Regions from separate parts of the Marinobacter sp. MBR-105 genome, predicted to be linked through region 1. Evidence: predicted binding sites of a transcription regulator. Region 1 holds the regulator's gene; each other region holds the start of a gene.
What was found. The regulator FliA, encoded in region 1, starts transcription of late flagellar genes. The targets are predictions, from matches to a motif close to CTAAAGTTTNNNNNNNNNNNGCCGNTAA.
Positions count from the first base shown of each region.

Region 1 (4,110 bases):
CCGACAGGTTCTGGTACAGACTGTCGGAGTCTGTCGTCAGGCCAGCGAAGAACTTGTCGATGCGACCGTAAAGCTCCCGAAACTCCGCAGGCTCCATTTCACGACGGCGCAGACGCTGCCACTCATCCCGCAGGGAAACCGCTTCATCCCGCATGGCGTGAGCCACCGGCATGCTTTCCTCAACCAGATCCATGGTGCGGTTCGCCGCCTGGCTGGTCATCTGAACCACATAGGCCAGACGGTCAGAAGCGTCGCTCATCTTCGACAGCACTTCTTTCTGCTCGGCATTACGCGGGTCTATCTGGAAGTTCCGGATTGCCTCATGGAGGCTGCGGGTCAGTCGCCCCACTTCCCGATACAGACTCTGATCGCGAACCTCGCTCAGTTCATTGATCAGGGTCATCGCCTTGGCATAATTCCCGGCGTTTACATTCTCGGCCAGGTCGGAGGCCTGCTTTTGAAGCTTCTCCGCCACCTCCGGATCAAGGCCCTGATGGTTCTGTTTGGTATCACTCATGGCGAGCCATCCGACCTCTGGTTACTGGATTCGTTCGAAGATTTTCTCGATCTTTTCCTTCAGCACGGCTGCCGTGAAAGGCTTGACCACATACCCGTTCACCCCGGCCTGAGCCGCAGCCACGATCTGGTCCCGCTTAGCCTCTGCCGTTACCATCAGAACCGGCAGGTTCTTCAGGTTTTCATCAGCACGGACAGCCTTCAGAAGGTCAAAGCCCGACATGCCGGGCATGTTCCAGTCAGTCACCAGGAAGTCATACTTGCCGCTTCGGAGCATGGGCAACGCGGTGTTGCCATCGTCTGCTTCATCCGTATTGGTGAAGCCGAGATCTCGCAGCAGGTTTTTGATGATGCGTCGCATTGTGGAGAAGTCATCCACAATGAGAATTTTCATGTTCTTGTCCAATGGGACCTCCAGTCAGTAACACCCGGAATTCATTCAGCCTTTTGGAAGTCTAGCAGGCTGCTACCTTAAGCGCTTATTGTGTGGTGTTTGCGCACGTTGTAAAGCATCGTTTACCAAAAGCTACACAGCTTGCTGAGAGAGAAACACAGCACCTGGCCGATCAGTCGTTGTCACCATCCCGCCACTCGGCCAGCCGGCTGCGAAGTCGCAACGCCGCCTGGCTGTGAATCTGGCTTACCCGACTCTCACTGACCCCAAGTACCGCGCCGATTTCCTTGAGGTTGAGCTCTTCCTGGTAGTACAGGCTCAACACCAGCTTTTCGCGCTCAGGCAATTGCTCGATGGCGTCCGCCAGACTGCGCTGGAAAGCGCCGGAAGCAATACCGTCCAGTGGATTCTCACTGGCCTCTGGTTCTTCTATCGGCAGCTCGCCGGATTCATTGAGCTCATCAAGGCTAAAAAGTCGACCGCTGTTAGCGTCGGCCAGTGAGGCGTGATATTCGTCCAGACCAATGCCGAGCTCTTCGGCCACTTCAGCATCCTGGGCCTCGCGCCCGGTACGATCTTCCACTTGTTTGATGGCACTGGCGATTCGCCGGGCATTACGATGCACTGAGCGGGGCACCCAGTCGCCTTTGCGGATTTCGTCCACCATGGCGCCACGGATGCGAATGCCGGCATAGGTTTCAAAGGTGGCGCCCTTGCCTGAAGAGTAGCGCTGCGCAGCCTCCAGCAGGCCAATCATACCGGCCTGCATAAGGTCTTCGAGCTGCACCGATGCGGGCAGTCGGGCCATGAGATGAAGGGCGATTTTCTTGACCAGCGGCGCATGCTCTTCAATCAGGGCTGAAGGGCTCCTGGCGCCGGCCTGATGGTAAATTCCCAGATTTTTCGCCAATGTCATGTATCCGGTTTTCTTGTAGGACTGGATTCAGATCAGACTTCGACGAGCCGCTCCACGAAGAACTCGAGATGCCCCCTGGGAGAGGACGGCAAAGGCCAACTGTCCACTTTTTCGGCCAGAGCCCGGATAGCCAGCGAGGCTTTCGCCCTCGGATAGGCATCCAATACCGCTTTCTGTCTTTGGACGGCTTTCTTGACGGCCTCGTCGTAAGGCACGATACCTACATATTGTAGTGCCACATCCAGAAAACGCTCGGTGACCCGGGTCAGTTTTTCAAACAGATGGCGGCCTTCCTGCTCATTGCGGACCTGGTTTGCCAGGATACGGAAGCGGTTGGTGCCATAATCCCGGTTCATCAGTTTGATCAGCGCGTAGGCATCGGTAATGGAAGTAGGTTCGTCGCAGACCACCAGCAGAAGTTCCTGCGAGGCCCTGAGGAAGCTGACCACCGATTCAGAAATACCTGCGGCGGTATCCACAATCAGGACGTCAATCTGGTCGCCCAGCTCACTGAAAGCGTTGATCAGGCCGGCATGTTCCATGGCGCTGAGTTGGGTCATACGCTGGGTGCCGGAGGAAGCCGGTACAATCTTGATACCGCCAGGGCCATTCACCAGCACGTCTTTCAGATCACAATCGCCGCTGAGTACGTCTTGAAGATTTCGATTGGCGGTAATGCCGAGCAACACATCGATGTTGGCGAGCCCGAGATCCGCGTCCAGCAAGACAACCCGGCGCCCCTTCTGGGCCAGGGCGATACCGAGATTGACCGAAACATTGCTCTTGCCGACACCGCCCTTGCCGCCGGAAACCGCAATCACCTGAACCGGATGTGGTCTGCTCATACTGTTATCAGTCTCTTACTACGTTCTTGTACGGGCACGCGTGCCGGTGTTTTATTCTGGTCGCCAACGAGGCTCAGGCACCTTCGGCGACTGTCTGTGCGCTCTGCACGGCCTTAAGCCGTTCTACGCCCAGGCGCACTAACGGAATGGCCTCCGCCCTCTGGAGATCTTCCGGTATCTTCTGGCCATCGGTGTACCAGGCCACCGGTAAGCTGGTCTCCATAACGAACCCGAGCGCTTCGCCCAGGGTCAGGGCCTCATCAATCTTGGTCATGATGCAGCCTGCAAGGCTTGCCATCTTATAGCAATGCCACACGGATTTCATGATACGTGGCTGACTGGTGGCGGAGACCACCAGATGTGTACGGATATTGTGATCGCTGCGAGCCAACTCCGCCAGTTGTTCCTGGTAACCGCGGTCGGCACTGGTCAGGCCGGCAGTGTCAATCAGCACCAGGTGTCGATCCGATAACTCATCAAGAATGTCATCCAGGGAATGGCTCTCATCCACCACACGCACGGGCACATTCAGGATGCGGCCGAACACGAAGAGCTGTTCATGAGCGGCCACACGATAGCGGTCGGTGGTCACCAGTGCCAACGAATCCGGACCATGCTCAAGGACGTAGCGGGCCGCCAGCTTGCCAATGGTGGTGGTTTTGCCAGACCCGGTTGGCCCGACCAGGGCATAGATACCGCCGGCATCAAGCCAGTCTTCGCGACCGGTACGAACGCCGGTCGCCAGCATTTTCAGTGACTGCTTCCAGCCGTCCTCCAGACGCCCGGCCCGGTGCCGACGGGACAGAGAGCCGGCCAGCTCCGCGCCCAAACCGAACTCCTGCAGGCGCTCGGCCAATCGTTGCTGAACTGCGCTGTTGCCGGTCGGCGTGGCAGTTGCAGCCTTACCACTGACCAGATCACGCAGAGAGCTGATTTCGGCACGCATACTGGCCAGTTCATCGGCATAGCCACCGGCGCCGGATTCGCTACCCGCAAACGGCTTTGCCAGCGCTTCATCACTGGGACGTGACGCCGGAAAATCGGCAGTCTCGAAAGACAAGGACGACGCCACGCCACCTGAGGCGCCACTTCCTGCGCGCTTTTCCCGAACCTCACGAATGCGACTGCGGGACCGGTTCAGCTCCTCTTCCAGCCGACGATGCTGCTCGGCCTGCATCTCTGCCAGCCGGGAGCCGTTGGTGGCTTCAACCGCCCTATCGCCAAGACGCTGACGCGCCATGTTTTCGTCGTAGTCGAGTGCCGTCACGATCTCAACACCACCATCAACCCGGCGGTTAGACAGAATAACGGCATCCGGCCCCATTTCGTGGCTTACCTGCTTCAGGGCCTCAGCCATGGACTGCGCAAAAAACCGTTTTACTTTCATGCTGTTTCATCCTCCCACCGGCAAGCACTCTGGCTCCCCGCGATGCTCCGTC
Region 1 is NZ_JBRJHG010000001.1:545,848-549,957, forward strand. It holds gene ACSSVV_RS02630 (protein phosphatase CheZ) at 1-517, opposite strand, end outside; gene cheY (chemotaxis response regulator CheY) at 539-922, opposite strand; gene ACSSVV_RS02640 (RNA polymerase sigma factor FliA) at 1,083-1,826, opposite strand; gene ACSSVV_RS02645 (MinD/ParA family protein) at 1,859-2,671, opposite strand; gene flhF (flagellar biosynthesis protein FlhF) at 2,745-4,058, opposite strand.

Region 2 (4,110 bases), on a different contig from region 1:
TTCCGCGCTGGTAGCCGGTCTGGACCCCTGCGATACGATCAATCACACCCATGCCATCGGTCACCTTGCCGAAAACCGCATAGCCCGGGCCCCGAACTCCGGCGTTCAGGAAATCATTATTGGCCACATTGATGAAAAACTGGCTGGTGGCAGAATCCGGCGCATTGGTTCGGGCCATGGCGATGGTGCCGCGAAGGTTGGGCAGGGTGCTGGTAGCTTCGTTCACGATGGGAGCTCGGGTCTGTTTACGCCCCAGGTTCTCATCGAATCCGCCGGCCTGAACCATGAAGCCGGGAATAACCCGGTGAAAGATGGTGCCATCGTAAAAACCGCTGTTTACGTAAGCCAGAAAGTTTTCCACGGTTTTGGGCGCAACATCGGGCCGAAGCTGAAGCACGAAAGAGCCCTCCGTCGTGACAAAACGGACCTCAGGAAGTGCCGGTTCCTCGTTTTGCGCCACGGCTGGTGAGGTGGTCAGCAGAGTGGCAACGAAGGCAAACAGGACAGACATCACAATCGGGACGAGTTTTACGGGATTTGTCATTTCAGGGCAGCTCTCTGTTACAGGTGGTGACCAGAATACTGAGATAATCCGGTTATTACGTAGTTTGTGCAGATCTTAACAGATCATTACGCCATTAAGGGCAAATCAGAACAGCACGCTCAGAGGTTGTGGGCTACGCTTCACTTGACTGTTGAATACCGGGCCGGGTTGTACGGTGATCACTGATACTGCAGGAGGAATCTGGTGAGAATCCGTCAGGGTTTTGAAGAGAAATCCCGGCTTGGCCGGTTGCTGATCAATCGTGGCTACCTGTCTGAAGGTCAGCTGGAAGAAGGGCTTCGTGCTCAGAGGGAAACCGGGCAGCGCCTCGGTGAGGTGTTAATTGCTGCCGGCTGGATCTCAGAGAGGGAACTCCACCGCGTACTCAAGCATCAGTCGCGTTACCGCAATGCAGCAGCTCTTGTTACCATGGTCACCTTGCCATTTCAGCCCTTGGTGTCACTGGCGTCCAGCAACACCAATGCAGCGCAGATAGGCGCCGGAGCGGGCGAACTCTACGAGCGGAGCGGACTCACCCCCCTCTCGGAAGAGGAAATGTCAGGGGTGTCTGCACAAAGCGGTATTGGCCTGATGGAGCGTCTGGAGGCCGTGTCTTCCATGCCCGCCAGCGCCCGGGACGATCTCTCAGGAGAATCTCCCGATGTCGATGTGGTGGAAGGGATCAGACTGGCGGCAAATGTATTCGTGCCGGTGCTCAGTTTTCTGGATTCAGACCTTACAATTACGGGTGTGCATTACCGGGACTCAGAGCCTCGCTACTCGCTACAGGAAGACGGAGGCCTGAGGCTGGCATTTCCGGAGCGTATCGAGGAAATCCGGATGGATAATATTCGCGTGATGGGCGGCCAGACTCCACCCATGGGCAATGTCAGCATTCGCGATATCCGCTTTCACCCGGATTCCCAGATGACCATCTATACGCGTTGAAAATCTTGCCCTGAAACGAAAAATGCCCGGAAGATCTCCGGGCATTTCGTTGTCTGTGAGCGATGGGCGTATCAGGCGCTGGCCAGAATGTTGGTGCTTGAGACGTTGGTCTGCTGGCCTTTGGCACCATAGAGCTTCTGCTGGGTGGAAGCACCTCGGAAGATGTCGGTAAGGCGTGACAGGCGCTTTTGCAGGTGGCCAAGAATTCGGCCGTTGTTCTGATTCACGGCCTGGCATTCGCGCAAACGGGTGTCGGCTTCTTTCCAGAGTTGGTACAGCTCATCCATACCAGCGGCGCGAATGAAGCGTGATGGCTCTCCGGCATTGGGCTTGTAGCCCATATTCACCAGCAGGTGAATCTTCTTTTTGGCGCGTTCGCGTATGCCCTCAAGAATCTGGTTTTTCCGGCTGGTCATTTCCTGGAGGGGTTGGATATCCGCAGAGGAGAGCACGGATTTTTCCTGGTGGAGTACTTCCGCCAGCGACTCAAGCTGGCGGATATCTTCCTGAAGAATCGCTTTCAACTGTTCATGTGCAGTCATGCTTTACTCACCCGAAAATGCTTTTATCCATCTCAAGCATTTTCTGGGCCAGTTTCTGGGCATCTACCTTGTAGGTGCCGTTCTCAAGAGCAGAACGAATCTGTTCGATGCGATCATCGTCCATTTCGGGGTAGTCCCCCAGCTTCTGCTCAAGTTGCTTCAGGTTTTTCGCCTGATTGCTCAGGTTCACGTTTTCGCCACGGGCAGCGGGGCTCTGGGCCTTGGCTTGCTCGCCTGTGGGCGCCTGTGACGTTTGATTGCCTGAGGCTTTGTCGGCCGTGGTGCGCGTGGTGTTGACCTGGCCGGGGCCAATTCCATTTAAGTCAACTGACATATCAATACCTGCTTGCCTGGGGCCACAAGAAAGTGGCGTATTCGGGTTTATATCTGCTTAACGGCAAATCCGCGCCATACTTTAGTTACAAAACGGAAAACATTTGCCGCTCTTGCTGTTTGCCGCCTTACATCGGAATTTCGACCCGCCCGGGGCCGACGGCACGAGCTTTGACTGTCCGGGACGAGCGGAGGTTTTCCACCAGTACCTGTTCTCCAACGCCCGCGCTCGCCAGTGCCTTACCGCGAGATGATACCGAGAATGAGCCTGAGCGCGCGGTGATAATAACATGGTCACCCCGCTCAATCGCGTTGGGAGCTTCAAGGAGATCCGGGGTCATTACCGTGCCGGCGTTCACCGGGCGGCGCATCATCATGCCTGAAACGGACTCTTTGCGGGTGAGTACGCCGCGACGACTGGCATTGATCTGCACCGAATTTACGGTGACCAGATCTGGTGTCAGGCGCTCTCCGCGCGCCAGGGGACGGGCTGCTATCAGGGCGGGGCCATGAACCTCGACGCTGGCGGTAACGTACATTCTCCAGGGTCGCTCACCACTGCAGGAAACCAGGACCGACGGGCTGGTGGTCTGTAGCGGATCGCCCGCAAACTCGGCGTTCAGCCCCTGGTTGCAGGCAGCAAGGGCGATGCGGCTGTCGATAGCGCCAACTTCGTAGCGGCTCGTGTAGCCATCGGCAGCAAGGGTTCTGGACCACTCTGCCAGGAACGTCTGGGCAGCGTCACGGATGGCTTCAGCACTGGTTCTCTCTGAAGACAGAGTGATTGGGCTCAGTGATAGACACAATGCAGCCAAAAAGATGATTCGCATACGCACCGGTTTGTCCTATGCTGTCTGTATCTTTGTGTATTGTCGAAATCCGCTAAGGATTCGGGTTTTCGGGCCGTTAACCGTTAACAGGTTTGCAGGCGTCAAAGATTTGTCTTGGACAGGCCTGAAAACACCTTACAAAGGTCAAAGCAATATTGATGCCGGTAAAGGCGCGCCAGGAGTAAAGCATCATGACAGGGGTACTCGACAGCGTTAATCAGCGAACGCAACTGGTCGGTAAGAACAGGCTGGAATTATTACTTTTTCGGCTCCGGGGGCAGCAGCTATACGGTATCAACGTCTTCAAGATTAAAGAGGTGCTGCAATGTCCCAAGTTATCCTCGATTCCCAACAGTAAAACGGTGGTGAGAGGCGTTTCTCATGTTCGGGGGGAGACCATTCCCATTATTGATCTGAGCATGGCGATAGGGCTCGCGGGCATACCGCAGGAGCAGTTAGCTACAAGCTTTGTGATCATTACGGAATACAATCGTAAAACGCAGGGTTTTCTCGTGGCTGGTGTCGAGAGAATCATGAATATGAATTGGGAGGATATTCTTCCGCCACCCAAGGGTGCGGGAAAGGATGTTTACCTGACTGCGGTGACGAAGATTGATGATAAGCTGGTAGAAATCATAGATGTAGAAAAGATTCTTGCAGAAGTTTCTCCGCTCAGGGAAGATGTTACGGAGGAGTTGGTTGCCAGGAGTGCCGAACGTGTGCCGGGCCACCTGCCTGTGCTGGTGGTGGATGACTCTTCGGTGGCTCGTCGGCAGATCGAGCGTTGCCTGACCGCTATAGGAATGGAAGTGGTTACCAAAAACGATGGCAAGCAAGCACTGCAGTATCTCAAAGAGATAACTCAGGATGGATCGCGCGCAAATGATCACCTGTCTCTGATTATCTCTGATGT
Region 2 is NZ_JBRJHG010000003.1:188,124-192,233, forward strand. It holds gene ACSSVV_RS05530 (peptidylprolyl isomerase) at 1-544, opposite strand, end outside; gene ACSSVV_RS05535 (hypothetical protein) at 749-1,492, shown strand; gene ACSSVV_RS05540 (flagella synthesis protein FlgN) at 1,564-2,034, opposite strand; gene flgM (flagellar biosynthesis anti-sigma factor FlgM) at 2,042-2,368, opposite strand; gene flgA (flagellar basal body P-ring formation chaperone FlgA) at 2,496-3,203, opposite strand; gene ACSSVV_RS05555 (chemotaxis protein CheV) at 3,389-4,110, shown strand, end outside.
Region 2: the regulator FliA is predicted to act here: its motif matches at 2,426-2,453, upstream of flgM (flagellar biosynthesis anti-sigma factor FlgM).

Region 3 (4,110 bases), on a different contig from region 1:
AGAGCTTCAAGCCGCGCCGCCAGATCACCACCTTTCTCGAAATCGAGGAACGAGCGAAGCCCGCCGATGATCTCAATCGCTTTGTTCAGCAATTGCGCTTTGCCAGCGTAATCTTTGGCCTGCATCTTAGCCTTCGCCATATTGATACGCTCAATGGCACCGCTGTACAACAGCTGGATGAGCTTGTGGGGATCGGCATCGGTGATGCTGGTTTGGGTGTTAACGCGTTGGTACGCTTGTAAACCGTTCATAAATAACCTCGTTTCACCGTATTACTCTCGATTGTTCTGTGGCGCCAGTGCAGCCAACTGCTGAGTGACATAATCCCGGGTACTGTTCAACTGCGAGATCAAGGAATCCGCCGCACTGAACTGACTGATCAGACGTTCCCGATAAGCGGCAATACGCTCCTCAAGACGAACCTGGCTCTCCTGAATCTGCTCAAGCTCGCGATTAAGACTGTCTGTACGGGATTCAATGGCGCCGTCTGCGCCCACAATGTTGGTTACCAGATCAACCGTACGCTCACCCACACCTTCCACAAAGGTTATGGAACCGCGATTACCCGTCTGGTCACCAAGAATTCGAACCTGCAGCCCCGAAGCACCACCATTGCCATTTCCAAGGAAGAGTACCTGGCCGTCGCCTTCCGCAGCCCGGCCATCAATGGTACCGGCCACATCCAGGCCGTCCGTGCTGGTGTTAGTATCCAGCCCAAACAAGGCCGCATCTTCGGCGGATGCCAGGGCCACTTTTGAATCGCTACCGTAGTCCGCCGACGTGAACATCAGGTTTCCACCGCCATCCAGACCAACCTGCAATCGGGTACCGGCTGCATTCAGAGCATTGTTGGCGTCCAACTGAGCCTGAATATCATCCAGAAGCGCCTGCTGACTGATGCCATTTCCCTGGGTAAGCTTCAGGTTAACCGTAATATCCCCATTCACGGTCAAAGCAAGATCATCATTGGTATCGGTAATATCGAACGTAGCGCCGAGTGCCGAACCAGCTACCAGCTGCCCCTGTGTGGCGGCCTGGGTAATATTGATGTCATACTCGCCGGGCTCCGTATTCAAGCCGCTGCGCACAAATTCCACCTGGCCGTCTGTGGTACGCCCCTGCTCCGCAAACAGAGCCGTAACCTCATCAGGATTAGCCTTAAGAACTTCTTCGAACTTCGCCCGGTCGAATTCAAGGCCGCCGGTCTCAAAATCAGTGGTGATACCCACATCGGCCAAACTGCGAACACTGGCGTTCTCCATGCCAGGCACCACGCGGGTAAGAATATTCCGCAACTGGCTCTGAATCGTCCGAACCGTGGAATCGCCGGTCAACAGGCTGCCAACACCAGCCTCGGCATTAAAACCGGCAAGGCTGTCAATGGTGGATTGCAGCGCGTTGAACTTATCAACAAAGCCCTGAACCCGGTCTGCCACCGCGCCAAAATCCTGAGCCACCTTGATGGTAGAGGTGCCAGTTTCTTTGATATCAAAGGTCAGTCCATCAATCACATTTTCAAACGTGTTGGTGGAGCGGGTAACCGTTACACCATTGATATCCATTACCGCATCGCTGGCAGTAATAGTTTCTTTCAGGCCGGAGTCCGCATCCATTCCCGCGTTGAAGGCAAAACGTGAAAGGCCGGTGTTGTCGGTATCTGTACCAGCTGAATCGCCCGTGACAGAAATACTGACTGCGTTGGCGGTACCCGTCTCATCCGCAGAAAGCACCAGCTGGTATCCACTACCGGTATCGATTATTCCAGCGGAAACACCGGCATCCGCTTCGTTAATGGCATTCGCCAGGCCTTGAAGCGTGTCATTACTGCTGTCTATGGTGATATTCGTGATTTTGTCACCAACCGACAACTCCAGAGTGCCCTGCCCAACGCTGGTTGCGTCACGATCCGTAAACACATCCCGGGAAGCCAATGCCTGAGCAGAAGCAAGACTGGTGACCTCCACACTGTATGTGCCTCGGCTTGCCTTGGTGGAATCGACAGAAACACCGATATCGTCATTGGAGGAAGACGCAGAAAAGGCCTTGAGGTTATCCGGTGAGCTCAACTGCCGCATAGGCAGACGAAGTTCCGTTACGGCACTGCGCAACTTGCCATAGGCGGATAACAGCGCCTCGGCTTGCTGGGTTTTCTGGGTTAAACGGGTTTCAGTGGGTTTGCGCTCCGCCGCCACCAACTGATCCACCAGGTCCGAGTTCAGTACCCCGGAACCAATTCCCAACGATGATATACCTGCCATAACCATGCCTCCTCAAGGGGGCCAATGTCTTCACTGAACTGTGTATCGGCCGAAAGCGGCAAAACTTTGCCCTAATGGCGCAAAAATTTGTAACAACGCGTTAAACCAAGCATAGCCCCGAATCAGACCGGGTGCAGCCATAACGCAGAACACCGCCGGACCTTCTCAGGTGCGGCGGTGCTGAAATACCGTTGTAGTCATCCGCGCAAAAGCGGCAAGCTTTTACACCTTGATGTTAAACAACGTCAGCGGTTCGTCCTGCTGCAATTTTTCTGCCAACCTCAAAGCCACTTCATCCGGAATCTGGCGGATGACTTCCTGGGTTTGCTGATCAACCACTTTAACAATGGTCTGGCCCATTTCGTTATCCACTTCAAATTGCAGATCCCGCTGCACATTCTGAACAAAATCGTTCAGCTGGCTGACCGCCTGGTCCAGCTCTTCACGCTGCGCCTCGTTTCGCTCCTGCAGCCGCTCGGCTTTGGAGGCTTCATTAGCAACGTTGCGTTGAACCTGGGCTGCGCCGACAGTCGAAGCAGCAAGGTCAGGGGCGTTCCGGCCCTCGGCCTGAGATGACGACAGCGCCTTCACCGGGGCCTGATCACCGGCATTCACCAGTTTCAGGTTCGGGTTGTTCAGGTTAACGTCATTCATAGCTTCACCTCGCTATCCTCAAACGGCGGAAACCGGAACCCGAAGATTCCGGCTGTTACCGCTAGCCCCTTACTGCAGGAGGGACAGAACCTGCTGCGGACGGGCGTTCGCCTGAGCCAGGACGGAGATACCGGCCTGCTGCAGTACCTGAGACTTGGAGAGCTTTGCGGTTTCGGCCGCGAAGTCTGCATCCAGGATCCGGCTGTTGGCAGCACTCAGGTTTTCAGCCGTAGATGCGATATTCGAGATTGTAGACTCAAAGCGATTCTGGACCGCACCCAACTCAGCTCGCAAACTATTGACCTGATCAAGCGTCTTATCAATTGTGTTAATTGCGTCAGATGCACCCTTGCGATCGGAAATATCAACTTTATTCAGCGTATCAGCAGCCGTGGTCAAGCCACCTGTGCCCCCGAAGACAGGGGTAGTATTCGCCGGAGTGCCAGCGCTCACCGAAATGGATCCACCAACTTTGGTAGACAGTTTTATCCCAGCTTCATAAGTTGTTGAACTGGTCGCTACCCCGGTCAACTCGGTTGCATCGGAAATTTCCGCCTTGATATCACCACCATCACTATCGGAGAAGATAACCTGCCCACTGTCATTTAAGCTCGCCTTTACTCCAGTCTCGGTAGAGAATTGATTTACTTTATCTACCACCCCTTGAGCACCCAGCCCCGATGAAAGCGTGATACTGACATCATTTAGCTTCAGAGTACGGTCGGCGGCAAGAGTGGTTGCTCCCGACAAGCCGGTTTCAATCCTGGTTTCAGTCTCGCGAGACGCACTGACACCAGTTTCAACACTCTTGGCATTGATTTTTTCAACCAGATCACTGCCGTTGGCAACGTTGGTCCCATCAATTGCAATACCGTTAATGGTCAATCCATCTCCAGCAAGGGTAGTGATCGCCCCGTTCGTAACACTTGCTTGAGCAGTGGTTACAGCTGCCCCGAGTTGGCTAGCGCGCGTATCAACACCTTGAACGCTAATCGTTTGTCCAGCATTGGCACCGACTTGAAAGGTCAGGCTATCAAGAGCGCCATTCAGAATGCTTTGTCCATTGAATTGCGTAGCTTGAGAAATTCGATCCACCTCCTCAATCAACGCGCTAACTTCTTGATTGAGCGCCTGACGATCTGAAGCAGAGTTAGTGTCGTTTGCGGACTGCACTGCCAAATCACGAATTCTTGAGAGA
Region 3 is NZ_JBRJHG010000023.1:42,785-46,894, reverse strand. It holds gene fliS (flagellar export chaperone FliS) at 1-251, opposite strand, end outside; gene fliD (flagellar filament capping protein FliD) at 273-2,258, opposite strand; gene ACSSVV_RS19690 (flagellar protein FlaG) at 2,481-2,912, opposite strand; gene ACSSVV_RS19685 (flagellin N-terminal helical domain-containing protein) at 2,982-4,110, opposite strand, start outside.
Region 3: the regulator FliA is predicted to act here: its motif matches at 2,301-2,328, upstream of fliD (flagellar filament capping protein FliD).

Region 4 (4,110 bases), on a different contig from region 1:
CAATGGTTCCATTGGCCGCACGGATTTCCCGAAAGGCGATTACAACACCCTGATTCACTCCATCCGGGAAAAGCTGTTCCCTCTGGGGGATGACGTGAACTTCATCTGTGGCCACGGGCCCATGTCTACGTTCGGCCAGGAACGAGCCACCAATCCGTTTGTGTCTGATCACCGGGGCTGAACGCCCCGGTAAAATCGCCCACTTCAGCTCTGGGACAGGCGGAACTGCTCGATGGTTTTGCGCAGGGTTTCCGCCATGGCCAGCAGATCCCCTGCAATCCGCGCGGTCTCCTGGGCATCGCTGGAAGTCTGCTCGGCAGAGCGGCTGATCTCAATCACGTTCTGATTGATGGAGTCAGACACCTCACTCTGCTCGTTAGCCGCACTTTCCATTTCTTCATTCAGGCCAGTGATTTCACGCACGGCTGCAGCAATGGTTTGCAGCTCGGTTTCCACTTTCAGAATTGAATCCACCTGGTGCTGGGCGAGTTCCGAGGCATGGCGCATGGTACCGACACAATCCACCACCTCTTTCTTCAGTCCCTCAATGGTGTGGCGAATCTCCTCAGTAGACGCCTGAGTGCGCGAGGCAAGCGCCCGGACCTCGTCCGCGACCACAGCAAAGCCCCGGCCCTGCTCACCGGCTCTGGCCGCTTCAATCGCCGCGTTCAGGGCCAGCAGGTTGGTCTGGTCTGCAATCTCGGAAATCAACTCCAGCCGTGAGGCCATTTCCGTGGTCCGTTGATCCAGCTGCTCAATTCGCTGGGCTCCGTTCTGCACTTCTGCATTCAGAGACTCAATACCCTTCACGGCATTTCGCACCAGATTCTCCCCGGTTTCTGCAGATTTGGCGGTATCAGCAGATTTCCGTGCGGTGGTCACCGCATTCTCGCGAACCTGCACGGCGGAAGCCGCCATCTCAGTGGTCGCACTGGCCACCTGGTCGGTGTTTTCTTTCTGGGCAAGAACTTCCCTTTCTGTGGTCTCTGCTTTACCGGCAATGGTACGGGCCGCCGCTTCCACCTGCTCTGCGCTATCCATCACGGTATGCATGCTGGCGCGAATCTTTGCAACCATCCGATTGAAAGCACGGGAGACCGAGCCGATCTCGTCGTTTCGGGTTACGTCCAGTTCAATGGAGAGATCCGAATTACGGGAAATTTCATCCATTCGGTCGTGCAGCCGACGCAAGCGGGAAAACACCAGCCGCCCCAATACCACGGCAGTCAGTATGAAAATAACCACAAAGATCAGAATCTGAATACCGCCACTCACCATCAACTGCTGCTGCAGGCGCGCGTCACTTTTCGCCAGAGAATAGTCGACTCGAATAGCGCCAAGCACGTCCCCTTCCTGGGCCTGGTGACAGCCGAGGCAGTTCACGCCCTGATAGTTTTCGCTGGCAATGACCGGCTCGATCAGCGTGTAGACACGACCCGCGTCGTTCTCGGAATAGTGTTCTACCCGCTCACCATCCAACGCTTTCATGTCCAGTGGCTCACGGCGTTGTTCGGCGGCATTCCCTGCACCGTACATGGCATTCAGCTGATCGCTGCGGATCACCCGGACATCCAGTACGTCCTCGGGAGCCATCACCTTCTCCCGCAGAACATCGCGGTTATTAATGGTACCTGTCACCATCATGGTGTTCAGGCCATCGAAAAAGGACTTTGCCAGACCGTCCACATATTTGTGGCTGTACTCTTCGAGGTGGGCTCGCTGGGACTGGGCGCTGTAAACAACCGTAAACACGAGAATGACGGTGAAAGCCGCTGCCAGTGCTGCCAGCAACAGAAAACGGATTGAGTATTGTTTTTTCATGTGACCCCGACAACGGAAGATGATCTGGACATCCAAGAGTAATGACGGCGAATTGGCGCATAACTTTATAGATATGAATCAATTTTTTTATGACGCAGATCATCCCGACGCCCGCTCTATGACATTCGTTGCAATGTTTTACATTCGTCCCGGCACACTCAAACCAGAAGGCAAGTCAGGTTGGCCCGAAACCTGCTAGGTCTGATGCATCACGGGCTAATTCCGATATATCCGGCAGAGATTTTCCGTTCAGGGGAGATAACCATGTCATTGCTGACATCACTATTACAGGCCAGCACGCGTTTTCAGCAAGCCATGGACAACCGTGCGCCGCGCACTGACGCACCCGCCGGTAAAACCAATGAAGGCGCCGCCGCAGGTGAGCCCCAGAGCAGCAACGACGACCGATTCACACCATCCCAGAGGCAGGATCGCAACCCGGCCAGTCAGAAAACCCGGCAACTGCCACTGACCCAGTACAAACAGACGGTTGCCCAGGATTTGTCCTACGTTCGAGAAACCCTGCGGCACAAACTTGCCGAGTACAACGTGCACCCGGCAACCGCATTGAGCGTAAGCAAAACCGAGCAAGGCAGTATTCAGCTGGACGGTAAAATACCCGACCAGGTGCGGGAGAGGATACAACAGGATCTCAACAACAACCGGGGCTTTGGAGAGGCGCTGAGCCGCTTGAGTGTGACCGAACCCACCCTGCATTTCATGGATAACGCACTCAAGCTCAATCAGGCTTATGGGGTGAACAATTCCCTGCTGGATTCACTGCTCAGCGAGAACCAGCAGTTCAACGGGCTGCAAGACGTCATTCACCGCTACGACAGCCTTCGCCGCACCGCCACACCCGCCGAGACGGGTATCACAGCGCAGCAACGCTACGCCTTCAGCCTGAACACCCGGGCCTGAAGCCCGGGTTCAAAGCAGCGATTTCACACCTGAAACGGCGCCGGATCGCCCTTGCCCACCCGCGTAACTTCGGGCACATCACCGGTAAAGTTAACCACCGTGGTGGCTTCCATACCGCAGAAGCCGCCATCGATAATCAGATCGAGCTCATGCCCGAGGATCTCGCGGATGTCGTAAGGGTCGGTCAACGGTTCGGTTTCGCCCGGCAGAATCAGGGTGCTGCTCATAATCGGCTCACCCAGCTCACCCAGCAACTCCCGGACTATCTCATTGTCCGGAACCCGGATACCGATAGATCGACGCTTGGGATGCAACAAACGGCGAGGCACCTCGCTGGTCGCGTCCAGAATGAAAGTGTACGGGCCCGGGGTAAAATTCTTCAGCAACCGGTATTGGGTATTGTCCACCTTGGCATAAACCCCGATGTCTGACAGGTCACGACACACCAGGGTGAAGTTGTGCTTGTCGTCCAGGCGCCGAATCCGCTTGATACGGTCTGCCGCCTGCTTGTCACCAAGGTGACAGCCCAGGGCGTAACCTGAATCGGTGGGATAGACAATCACCCCACCCTTGCGCAAAATCTCCACCGCCTGCTTGATCAGACGCTTTTGCGGTGTTTCCGGGTGAATCTGAAAAAACTGGCTCATCCATTAGCTCCTTGTTGAAGCTTCTTGTCCATTGCTGCATCACCTTTCGACCCGCCCATACAGTTGGGCGAAACCGGAGACGCCTGACCACTGGCCGTCCACTCTTCCGGCGTATACAGATGCAATGCCAGAGCATGCACCGGCCCCGCCAGTTCATCCGCCAGAACCTTGTAAATTGCCTGGTGGCGCCGCACCTTCATCTGCCCTTCAAAATCCGCTGACACCAGCGTTACCTTGAAATGGGTTTCAGAGTTGGGTGGCACCGAATGCATATGGCTTTCGTTCTCCACAGAAATCACGCTGGCGTTAAAGCCCGCGACCAGCTTTTCCTCTATGCTTTCCTGTACTTTCATAAAACACCTACTTCGGACTTTAAGCATCAATGTCCCGACCTGCTGTGTAAACAGTCTACTACAGTACGCCGCGGAACCCCGAAGCCCTTGACACAAAAGCCTCAAAGCGACACATTCCCCTGCCAGCAACCAATCCCCAGATACCCATGCACCTGTACATCGCCGAAAAGCCAAGTCTGGCCAGGGCCATTGCCGCCGCACTGCCCGGCCCCCACGAGAAAGGCCAGGGCTGGATACGCTGCGGTAAAGGACCAGATGCTGCCACGGTAAGCTGGTGTATAGGCCACCTGCTGGAGCCCGCCGAGCCTGCGCGCTATAACCCGGCCTGGAAAAAATGGCGCATTGAAGACCTGCCCATGTTCCCGGAA
Region 4 is NZ_JBRJHG010000016.1:54,358-58,467, forward strand. It holds gene ACSSVV_RS16910 (MBL fold metallo-hydrolase) at 1-181, shown strand, start outside; gene ACSSVV_RS16915 (methyl-accepting chemotaxis protein) at 205-1,821, opposite strand; gene ACSSVV_RS16920 (hypothetical protein) at 2,086-2,742, shown strand; gene ACSSVV_RS16925 (L-threonylcarbamoyladenylate synthase) at 2,766-3,389, opposite strand; gene ACSSVV_RS16930 (BolA family protein) at 3,386-3,742, opposite strand; gene ACSSVV_RS16935 (DNA topoisomerase III) at 3,889-4,110, shown strand, end outside.
Region 4: the regulator FliA is predicted to act here: its motif matches at 1,863-1,890, upstream of ACSSVV_RS16915 (methyl-accepting chemotaxis protein).